3 regions of the Clostridium septicum genome follow, and region 2 is predicted to be linked to each of the others. Evidence: riboswitches for the same ligand, from Rfam matches in the RefSeq annotation. Region 2 holds a riboswitch; each other region holds the start of a gene.
What was found. Region 2 has a riboswitch for S-adenosylmethionine ahead of CP523_RS09510 (Na+/H+ antiporter NhaC family protein). Riboswitches for the same ligand answer to the same signal wherever they lie in the genome.
Positions count from the first base shown of each region.

Region 1: it holds a riboswitch for S-adenosylmethionine, as region 2 does, so the genes downstream of both, CP523_RS11625 (methionine ABC transporter ATP-binding protein) here and CP523_RS09510 (Na+/H+ antiporter NhaC family protein) in region 2, are expected to answer to the same signal.
Region 3: it holds a riboswitch for S-adenosylmethionine, as region 2 does, so the genes downstream of both, metK (methionine adenosyltransferase) here and CP523_RS09510 (Na+/H+ antiporter NhaC family protein) in region 2, are expected to answer to the same signal.

Region 1 covers NZ_CP023671.1:2,527,637-2,530,915, reverse strand. The annotation lists gene CP523_RS11630 (methionine ABC transporter permease) at 12-647, opposite strand; gene CP523_RS11625 (methionine ABC transporter ATP-binding protein) at 647-1,612, opposite strand; SAM riboswitch class I at 1,693-1,862, opposite strand; gene CP523_RS11620 (GNAT family N-acetyltransferase) at 1,937-2,431, opposite strand; gene CP523_RS11615 (hypothetical protein) at 2,619-3,065, opposite strand; gene CP523_RS11610 (DUF503 domain-containing protein) at 3,134-3,279, opposite strand, start outside.
Region 2 covers NZ_CP023671.1:2,096,192-2,099,470, reverse strand. The annotation lists gene ispF (2-C-methyl-D-erythritol 2,4-cyclodiphosphate synthase) at 28-510, shown strand; gene CP523_RS09510 (Na+/H+ antiporter NhaC family protein) at 526-1,803, opposite strand; SAM riboswitch class I at 1,913-2,021, opposite strand; tRNA gene CP523_RS09505 (tRNA-Lys) at 2,186-2,261, opposite strand; tRNA gene CP523_RS09500 (tRNA-Gly) at 2,265-2,338, opposite strand; gene CP523_RS09495 (hypothetical protein) at 2,404-3,078, opposite strand; gene CP523_RS09490 (hypothetical protein) at 3,279-3,279, shown strand, end outside.
Region 3 covers NZ_CP023671.1:2,238,665-2,241,943, forward strand. The annotation lists gene yyaC (spore protease YyaC) at 1-215, opposite strand, end outside; tRNA gene CP523_RS10265 (tRNA-Tyr) at 539-623, shown strand; tRNA gene CP523_RS10270 (tRNA-Thr) at 650-724, shown strand; tRNA gene CP523_RS10275 (tRNA-Tyr) at 733-817, shown strand; tRNA gene CP523_RS10280 (tRNA-Val) at 834-909, shown strand; tRNA gene CP523_RS10285 (tRNA-Thr) at 930-1,004, shown strand; tRNA gene CP523_RS10290 (tRNA-Tyr) at 1,010-1,094, shown strand; SAM riboswitch class I at 1,207-1,311, shown strand; gene metK (methionine adenosyltransferase) at 1,429-2,604, shown strand; gene nagA (N-acetylglucosamine-6-phosphate deacetylase) at 2,660-3,279, opposite strand, start outside.

The DNA.
Region 1 (3,279 bases), 430 kb from region 2:
ATTTATTTTATCTATGATAATTTTTTATATAAATAGTTTCCTAATGACTGCAACCCTTGTACTATAACTATAAGTACAATAACTGTAACTACCATTACATCTATTTTATATCTTTGATATCCATACCTTATAGCTACATCTCCAAGACCGCCTCCTCCAACAGCCCCAGCCATGGCTGAATAACCTATAATACTTATAATCGTTAATGTTAACCCTGATATTATTGATGGTATAGCTTCTTTAATCATCACTTTAAATATTATTTGTGTATCTGATGCTCCAAAAGATTTTGCCGCTTCTATAACACCACTATCCACTTCCTTCAATGATGACTCTATTACTCTTGCAACAAAAGGTGCTGCCGCAATAGTAAGTGGTGCAATTGCTGCTACTGTACCTATTGATTTTCCAACTATAAATCTAGTTATAGGAACTATTGATACCATTAGAATAATAAATGGAAAACTTCTTAAAATATTTATTATATAATCTAATGTTTTATATAATACTTTATTAGGTCTTAATCCTGTTGGCGATGTTAATATTAAAATAATTGCTGGAATAAACCCTAATATTAATGAAAATATTGTTGATAAAACTACCATTATTAAAGTTTCTAAAAATGCTGGAATTAAAATATCTATCATTATTTAAGCACCTCCAATATTATATTTCTATCTTGTAAATATCCTATTATTTTTTCCTTATCTTTTTCTTCAACATTTATAACTAAGCTTCCAAGTACATTATCTCTGAACTTTTCAAGTTTGCCCCAAACTATTGAAAAGTCAACACAGATTTCTCTAGACATTTTTGTTATAAGTGCATTTTCTGATGATGTACTTGGAAAGAATAATTTTATGTTAACCCCTGTATTTGGTAGTAGTTCATCATCATCGTCTCCTAAAAATTTTTTAAGAGATACTCCCGGTTTCAAGAAAAGTTTTTCTGCTTGTCCCTCTACTTTTAAAAAGCCCCCTTCTATTAATGCCACTTTCTCACAAACCTCTTTTACTACTTCCATTTGATGGGTAACAATAACAATTGTAATACCTAGTTCTTTATTAATTTGTAAAAGTAATGATAATATATCCTTTGTTGTTTTAGGATCAAGTGCTGATGTAGCTTCATCGCACAATAATACTTTAGGTTCTAACGCTAATGCTCTTGCTATAGCTACTCTTTGCTTTTGACCTCCACTTAACTCCCTTGGTTTACACTTAGCTTTCTCTTCTAATCCAACAAGTTTTAATAAATCTCTTACTTTTTTTTGTATATAGCTTTTATCATACCCCCAGACTTCTAACGGAATAGCTACATTATCAAAAACAGATTTTCTTTCTAAAAGATTAAAATTTTGAAATATCATTCCTAAATCTTTTCTAAATTGCCTAAGTTTATTATTATTTAGGCTTTTAACTTCCTTTCCCATAACTTTAACTGATCCACTATCGTAACTTTCTAATCCATTTATACATCTTAATAAAGTTGATTTACCTGCTCCACTATGTCCAATAAGTCCATAAATTTCTCCTTCTTTTATATTTAAAGAAATATCTTTTAAAACTTCTAAACTCCCAAATTTTTTATTTAAATTATTTATTTCTATCATTTATAATCCCCCTTTTTCAATTAAATAAAAAACGCACTAGAGAATAAATCTCTAGTGCGTAAAAGTCGCCCATTAATTCACTCTCATATTTCAGCTAAAAATTAGCTGCAGGAATTAGCACCACACTTCTAAACTTAGGTTTTATAAAATAAACATATCTAGAATAAATCTAAACTTTCTATTTTCTACCCTTTTAAAAGTAGGTTGCTGGGCTTCACAGGGCCAGTCCCTCCACCGCTCTTTATAAGAAAAATCTTATTTAATTTTATTGTTTATATTAATATATTATTAATTTATAATTTTGTCAACATTTTTCTGAAATTTTTATAAATTCATTTCATAACAAAAGAACTCTCCGACTTTTCCTTCTAAATTGATAGTTCCTTTATATTTAAACCCTGACTTTATATATAGCTTTTGGGCATTAATATTTTTGCTAAATGTATCTAATCTTATTGATTCAAACCCATGATTTTTTGCTTTATCTATAACGCTCTTTAATAAAAGGCTACCATAACCCTCTCCCATATAATTTCTTGATACAAATAATCTATGTATTACAAGTGGAGTTTTATTACTATTCCATTCTATTTTTTTATAATTTATGTCTTCATCACAATTTAAAACTACAGCCCCTAAAATTTCATTATTAATTTCTAAGATAAATAACTCTTTTTTCTCTATATCATTTTTTATAACTTCTTCATTAGGATAATCTTTTGTCCAGTTTAATCCTTCAGGTTTATTATTAATTATTTCTTTTAAAATATTGCTTACTTTAAACAAATCATCTTTGTTTGCTAATCTAAAACTTTCCATTCTATCCTCCATAATTATTTTTATATCTATTCTAACATAAAAGGTATCTCTTCTAAGAAATACCTTTTAAATTTAATTATTTATTCAATTTTTTATTAAATCATTAAAATCATAACTATTTATTAAAATACTTTTTTATATTTTTCATAAAGCATAACTTCATTTTCATTACTATTTGTTAAAAATCCTATATATTTACTTTAAGAATCTCTGGAGTCATATTAAAATTCTCAAATAAATTTACCTTTATATCTAGATTTTTAGGATTTAATATTACTTTAGTATGCATTTTTTCTACATGTGAATCATTTACTTTTCTATTTAAATTATTTTCTTCTGATGCAAAGTTCACAACTATGTTTTTCCCTTTAATTGAATTCTTCTTTATCTTGCCATATATTTTTTTTACTATTTCTTCGCAACCTTCTTTATCCATATTTCCAGATATATTTACATTTAAATTTTGTTCATCTAAATAAACTCCTCTTACATAGTAAGGAGTATCAACTAAACAATGTAAATCTCTTCTAGTAATATCTTCTATATTTTTCTTTCCCCAATTAAAACACATAAACACTAATATAAATATCATTACAATTGAAAATAATATACTTTTCTTATTAATATTTTCCATTATGAAATCCCCTTAAATCATAAATAATTTATTTATGATTATAGCCACTTAAATACAAAATATACCCTTTAATATATATCCTCAAAAGTATCTATATTTATTATCTCTGCATCTGTATTGCACTCTATAAAATTTATTATATTTTCTAGTGTAGAATGAACTTTAGCACTACTGCCACAAATAGCTGAAATTCCTATTACAATAATCTGATGTA
Region 2 (3,279 bases):
TATATTTTATTTTAGAGGTGAAAGCGTATGAGAATAGGATTAGGATATGACGTACATCGTTTAGTAGCAGAAAGAAAACTAATATTAGGTGGGGTCGATATACCTTATAAAAAAGGTTTACTTGGACATTCTGACGCAGATGTACTTGTCCATGCTATAATGGATTCTCTTTTAGGTGCATCGGCACTTGGTGATATAGGAAAACATTTTCCTGACACAGATCCTAAATATAAAGGAATTTCTAGTATAAGTCTTCTAGAAGAAGTAGGTAAACTATTGGTCAAAAATGGATATTCTATAAACAACATAGATTCAACCATTATTGCACAAAAACCTAAAATGGCTCCTCATATCCAAACAATGAGAGAAAATATAGCTAATGCTCTTAAAATTAATTTAGATCAAATAAATGTTAAAGCAACAACTGAAGAAGGACTTGGTTTTACAGGTAAAGAAGAAGGAATTTCTTCTCAAAGCATCTGTTTGCTTAGTAAAATTAATAAAAAATAAGAGCTTAAAAAGCTCTTATTTTTTTCTCCAGTGCCAGTATATAGCTATTATTGCGCATATACCCATTAAATATGGATAAAATAAATATTTCATTATTCCAAATGGTGATATAACAGCTAGTCCAGCTGCTGATATTAATTGTGCTCCATAAGGTATTATCCCCTGAAATACACATGAGAACATGTCCATTATTCCTGCAACTCTTTTAGGTTCTAAATCAAATTCATCTGATATATCCTTTGCTATAGGACCTACTGTTACAATAGCTACAGTATTATTTGCAGTACATATATCAACTAAACTTACTAAAGTAGCAATTCCAAACTCTGCTCCCCTTTTAGATTTAAAGTTTTTAAGACCCTTATGAAGTATGAACTCTATTCCACCATTAAATTTTATTATTTCAATTGTTCCAGCTATTAATAATGATATTATTATAAGTTCACTCATTCCACTTATCCCATTTGATATAGATCCAAATAAACCTACTAAATTGAAACTACCATAAGCTAATCCTATAATTGCAGATATTAGTATTCCACCTAGTAAAACTAAAATTACATTTACTCCAGCTAGTGCAGATGCTATTACAGCTATATATGGAAGTATCTTAACAAAAGTATATTCAACAGTTTCTACATTTGTAACATTAGCCCCCTTTGTTAAAAACCAAAGAATTAATGCAGTTGCTATTGCTGCTGGTAAAACTATTTTAAAATTCATTTTAAATTTATCTTTCATTTCACAGCCTTGAGTTCTTGTTGCTGCAATTGTAGTATCTGATATTATTGATAAATTATCTCCAAACATAGATCCACTTACAACAGCACCTACTGCTAATGCTGCAGTAATTCCTGTTCTGTCTGCTATTCCTACTGCAATTGGAACTAATGCCACTATTGTTCCCATGGAAGTACCAACTGATAATGCTATAAAACAAGCTATTATAAACATTCCTGGTATTAATAAACTACTTGGAAGTAACGATAATCCTAAATTTACAGTTGAATCAACGGCTCCCATATCTCTTGCAGTTTGTGCAAAAGCTCCAGCTAAAATAAATATTAATACCATCAATAATATATTAGGGTTTCCTGCCCCCTTACAAAAAGTTTCAACTTTAGTTTCAAACTTTTCCTTTCTATTCATAATTATAGCAGTTAATGCTGCTGCTAAAAAAGGTACTATAACCGATACTGCATAAAAATCTTTAGCTATTAAAGATATTCCTAAATATACTACTATAAATATGCCTAAAGGTAACAATGCTAATGCTGATGATTTACTTTCCATCTCTTCTCCTCCTGTTTTATAAAGCTTCCTTTTAAACCGTCATTAATAAAAAAAGCTTCTGATTTTATCAGAAGCTTAAATAACTTATTTAAAAAAGTATATACTACGCCTCTTATCTACCAGGTTTAACCTGCAGGATTTAGCACCATAAAAACTAATGACTGTCTTTTGGTTGCTGGGTTTCATAGGGCCAGTCCCTCCACCACTCTTGATAAGATATTATTTTTTTAATTTTTTCTATTTCATATTATCAATTTAATACTAATCTGTCAATATAAAAATTATATTTATATATTATATTTAAAATCTAGTTAATATATTACTAATATAATAAAACATTAAATTGAAAAATAAAAAAAGATTAGCTTATGCTAATCTTTAATGGTGCGTCATCAGGGATTCGAACCCGGGACACCCTGATTAAGAGTCAGGTGCTCTACCAACTGAGCTAATAACGCATATGGAGCGGGTGATGAGAATCGAACTCACGTAACTTGCTTGGAAGGCAAGGGCTCTACCATTGAGCTACACCCGCATGTCTTACTGACAGTAATTATTATAATATACATAATAATTACTGTCAATAGTTTTTTTAATATTCTAAATAACTTCTGTGAGAGATTTCAATAAAATATCTTTAAATTTCTCACCTATACTTTTATCTTCTACTGCATTTCTACAAATTTCTAGCCACTTTTCTGTATTCACGCTGACACGTTCTTCAAATTCACTTTCTGTTGAAGTCATATAACTAGATGAAATTACAAATTCACCTAACTCTTCTGCATTTTTAAATATCTTTATATATAAAAATTCTGTCTGATCTCCATACCACGTTCTATTAAACTCTCTAACGAATTTTAATATTTCGGGAAGGACTTTTCCAGTTGGTAAATCCCAACACTTCTTCAACATTTGTAATTGCTTTGTCATTTTAACAGATTCTTCTTTAGTTATTTTCTTGCTAACTTCTGCATCTTTTATTATTTTTTCAACTGATATATTTGGTACTTTTAAAATTAGTCTATCTTTACCATAGATCCACTTATAAAAAGCTTCCTGTAAAAAGGAATATTGAATATACCCCAATAATGCTTTTTCATCTGGAAAATAGCTCCATATATTATTTAGACCATTATTCCTAGAGTAAATTAATGTGTGAATGTAAAGGCTCTTATCTGTTGGGGGTGTATCCATAAACATATGTCCTCTTATCGTTTTGTTCTCACTTATAAGATTTTCCCAGTAGTCAAAAGAGTTGTAATTATGTCTCACCTTTATCACCTTTCTTTCTACTATATAATATATTATATAGTATAACGTACCATCTTTTCAAGTTATTTCATCGCGTATTAAAGGTTATTAAAAATCATTTTTATGAATAAACATTCTGAAAACTTCCTGTTAATACCTTTGAAATTCAACTATTTTTCCCTTATAATTTATATAAGGATAGTATAAAAGGAGGCTTTGCTT
Region 3 (3,279 bases), 140 kb from region 2:
AGTGCATGTATAGGAGATTCTATAGTACCATAAACAGGAAGGTCGCAGTTATTTTCTATTAGATATGTACCTACTAAAGGACCTAGACAATCACCTATACATTTATCTGTTCCAATGCATACAATTACTGTATTTTTAGATATATAGTTTTTTAAAACATTAGCAATCTCATAATAAGCCAAATCAGATTCATAAAAAACTTTATGTTTTACCAAAGCTTCACCCCCTTATAGATAATATATATGAGGAAGGAACAAGGATTATAATATATAGTTATAAAAATAATATAGGATTCAAATATAAATATTTAATTATATAGGTTACTTATGAAGATTTATTCAAAAAAATTAAAACTTAAACAAATTTATATATAGGCATAATATGAAGGAAATAAGAGTAAATTAAAGAATAAATACTTTAATTCTTATAAAATGGTAAAAGTTGAACTTGAAATTAATAGTTAATGATTATATACTAGTCATTGTCAGTCGAGCAGATAAGATTTGTTCGAGACATAAGAATCAAAAAGTTAAATTATGGGGGAGTTCCCGAGTGGCCAAAGGGGGCAGACTGTAAATCTGTTACGTTTCGTTTCGATGGTTCGAATCCGTCCTCCCCCACCATACTTTAATTTTAATTTAACAAATATGCTGGCATGGCTCAACGGTAGAGCAGCTGACTTGTAATCAGCAGGTTGTAGGTTCGATTCCTATTGCCAGCTCCAAATAAAATGGGGGAGTTCCCGAGTGGCCAAAGGGGGCAGACTGTAAATCTGTTACGTTTCGTTTCGATGGTTCGAATCCGTCCTCCCCCACCATTTTATTAATTTTTAAGGGCGCATAGCTCAGCTGGGAGAGCATCTGCCTTACAAGCAGAGGGTCACAGGTTCGATCCCTGTTGTGCCCACCACTTAAAATAAAAAACAATATGCTGGCATGGCTCAACGGTAGAGCAGCTGACTTGTAATCAGCAGGTTGTAGGTTCGATTCCTATTGCCAGCTCCAATAATGGGGGAGTTCCCGAGTGGCCAAAGGGGGCAGACTGTAAATCTGTTACGTTTCGTTTCGATGGTTCGAATCCGTCCTCCCCCACCATTAAAAGCAAGATATTAAATCTTGCTTTTTTTTTATTAAAAAAATTATTAATAATGTTGACCAATAATATAAAAAATGATATAATTTGACTCGTATAAAAAAATGATATTAGTTCTTATCAAGAGAGGTGGAGGGAAAGGGCCCTGTGAAACCCGGCAACCTGTGATATATCACAAAGGTGCCAATTCCTGTGGAATATAATTCTACAAGATAAGAAAGAGTTTGACAGTTAAAGTCTCTTCTTATCGAAGAGACTTTTTTATTACTTAAATTTATTTAGATTATAACAGGTGTATATAGAATTAATATCAATAAAATGAAGGGAGAAATATAAATGAGAAGATTATTTACATCAGAATCAGTTACAGAAGGGCATCCAGACAAAATATGTGACCAAATTTCAGATGCCGTATTAGATAGTATATTAGCAAAAGATCCTAATGCTAGAGTTGCTTGTGAAACAGCAGTTACTACAGGAATGGTATTAGTTATGGGAGAAATATCAACTAATTGTTATGTTGATATTCCGAAAGTTGTTAGAGACACTATAAAACAAATAGGATATGATAGAGCTAAGTATGGATTTGATTGCGATACATGTTCAGTTTTAACTTCAATAGATGAACAATCAGGCGATATAGCTATGGGAGTAGATGAAGCTTTAGAATCAAGACAAGGAGATAATGACTCTGTTGAAGCTGTAGGAGCTGGAGATCAAGGTATGATGTTTGGTTTTGCAACAAATGAAACAGAAGAATATATGCCATTACCAATAGCAATGGCACATAGATTATCTAGAAGACTATCAGAAGTAAGAAAGAATGGTACATTACCATACTTAAGACCAGACGGTAAGACTCAAGTTACAGTAGAATATGATGATAATAAAGTTATAAGAATAGATACAATAGTAATATCAACTCAACATGGAGAAGACGTTACACAAGAACAAATAAGACAAGATTTAATGGAACATGTAATAAGAGCAGTAGTTCCAGCAGAATTATTAGATGAAAAGACTAAATATTTTATAAATCCAACTGGTAGATTTGTAGTTGGAGGCCCACAAGGGGATTCAGGATTAACAGGAAGAAAGATAATAGTTGATACATATGGTGGAGCAGGAAGACACGGTGGTGGAGCATTCTCAGGAAAAGATCCAACAAAAGTTGATAGATCAGCAGCATATGCAGCAAGATGGGTAGCTAAGAATTTAGTAGCAGCAGGAATAGCTGATAAGCTAGAAGTTCAATTAGCATATGCTATAGGAGTAGCTAAGCCAGTATCAATTTCAATAGAAACTTTTGGAACTAGTAAAAAATCAGATGAAGAAATAGCTTTAATTGTAGAAAAAGTATTCGATTTAAGACCAGGTGCTATTATAAGAGATTTAGGGTTAAGAAGACCTTTATATAAACAAACTGCAGCATATGGACACTTTGGAAGAAATGATTTAAGTTTACCATGGGAAAATTTAAATAAAGTTGAAGAGATAAAGAAATATATTTAATATAAAAAAGATATAGAGCCTCAAACTCTATATCTTTTTTTTATTACAATGAATTTTAAGCTGTATGAACAACTTCACCATTAACTATTACTTTTCTTATGTTAATATTTTCATCAAATAATATTACGTCTGCATCGTAACCTTCTTTTATAAGACCTTTTCTATCTTCAACTTTGCAGTGCCTAGCACCATTAAATGTAGCCATTTTAACTACTTCGTTTAATGGATATTTAGTATTATTAAATACATTTCTAACTGCTTTATCCAAAGTTAGAACTGATCCGGCTAAACTACCGCTAGTTAATCTTGCTGCTCCATTAGTAACAACAACATCTTGACCACCAAGTGAATACATACCATCAGGCATTCCACATGCCATCATAGCATCAGTTACTAATAAAACTTTATCAGTTGTTTTTTGATTATAAGCGACTCTTAATGATGGAAATGAAATATGAATTCCATCAGATATGGTTTCTGTAGTTATATCAGTATCAAAGATTGCTCCAACAACGCCAGGTTCTCTGTGAGTAAATGGAGTCATGGCATTAAATAAATGAGTTGAATGGCAGCAACCACATTTAATACCTTCCATAGCTTCATCATAAGTAGCCTTTGTATGCCCCATTGAACAAACAATTCCTTGTTCTGATAGGTATTTAATTAAATCAGTTG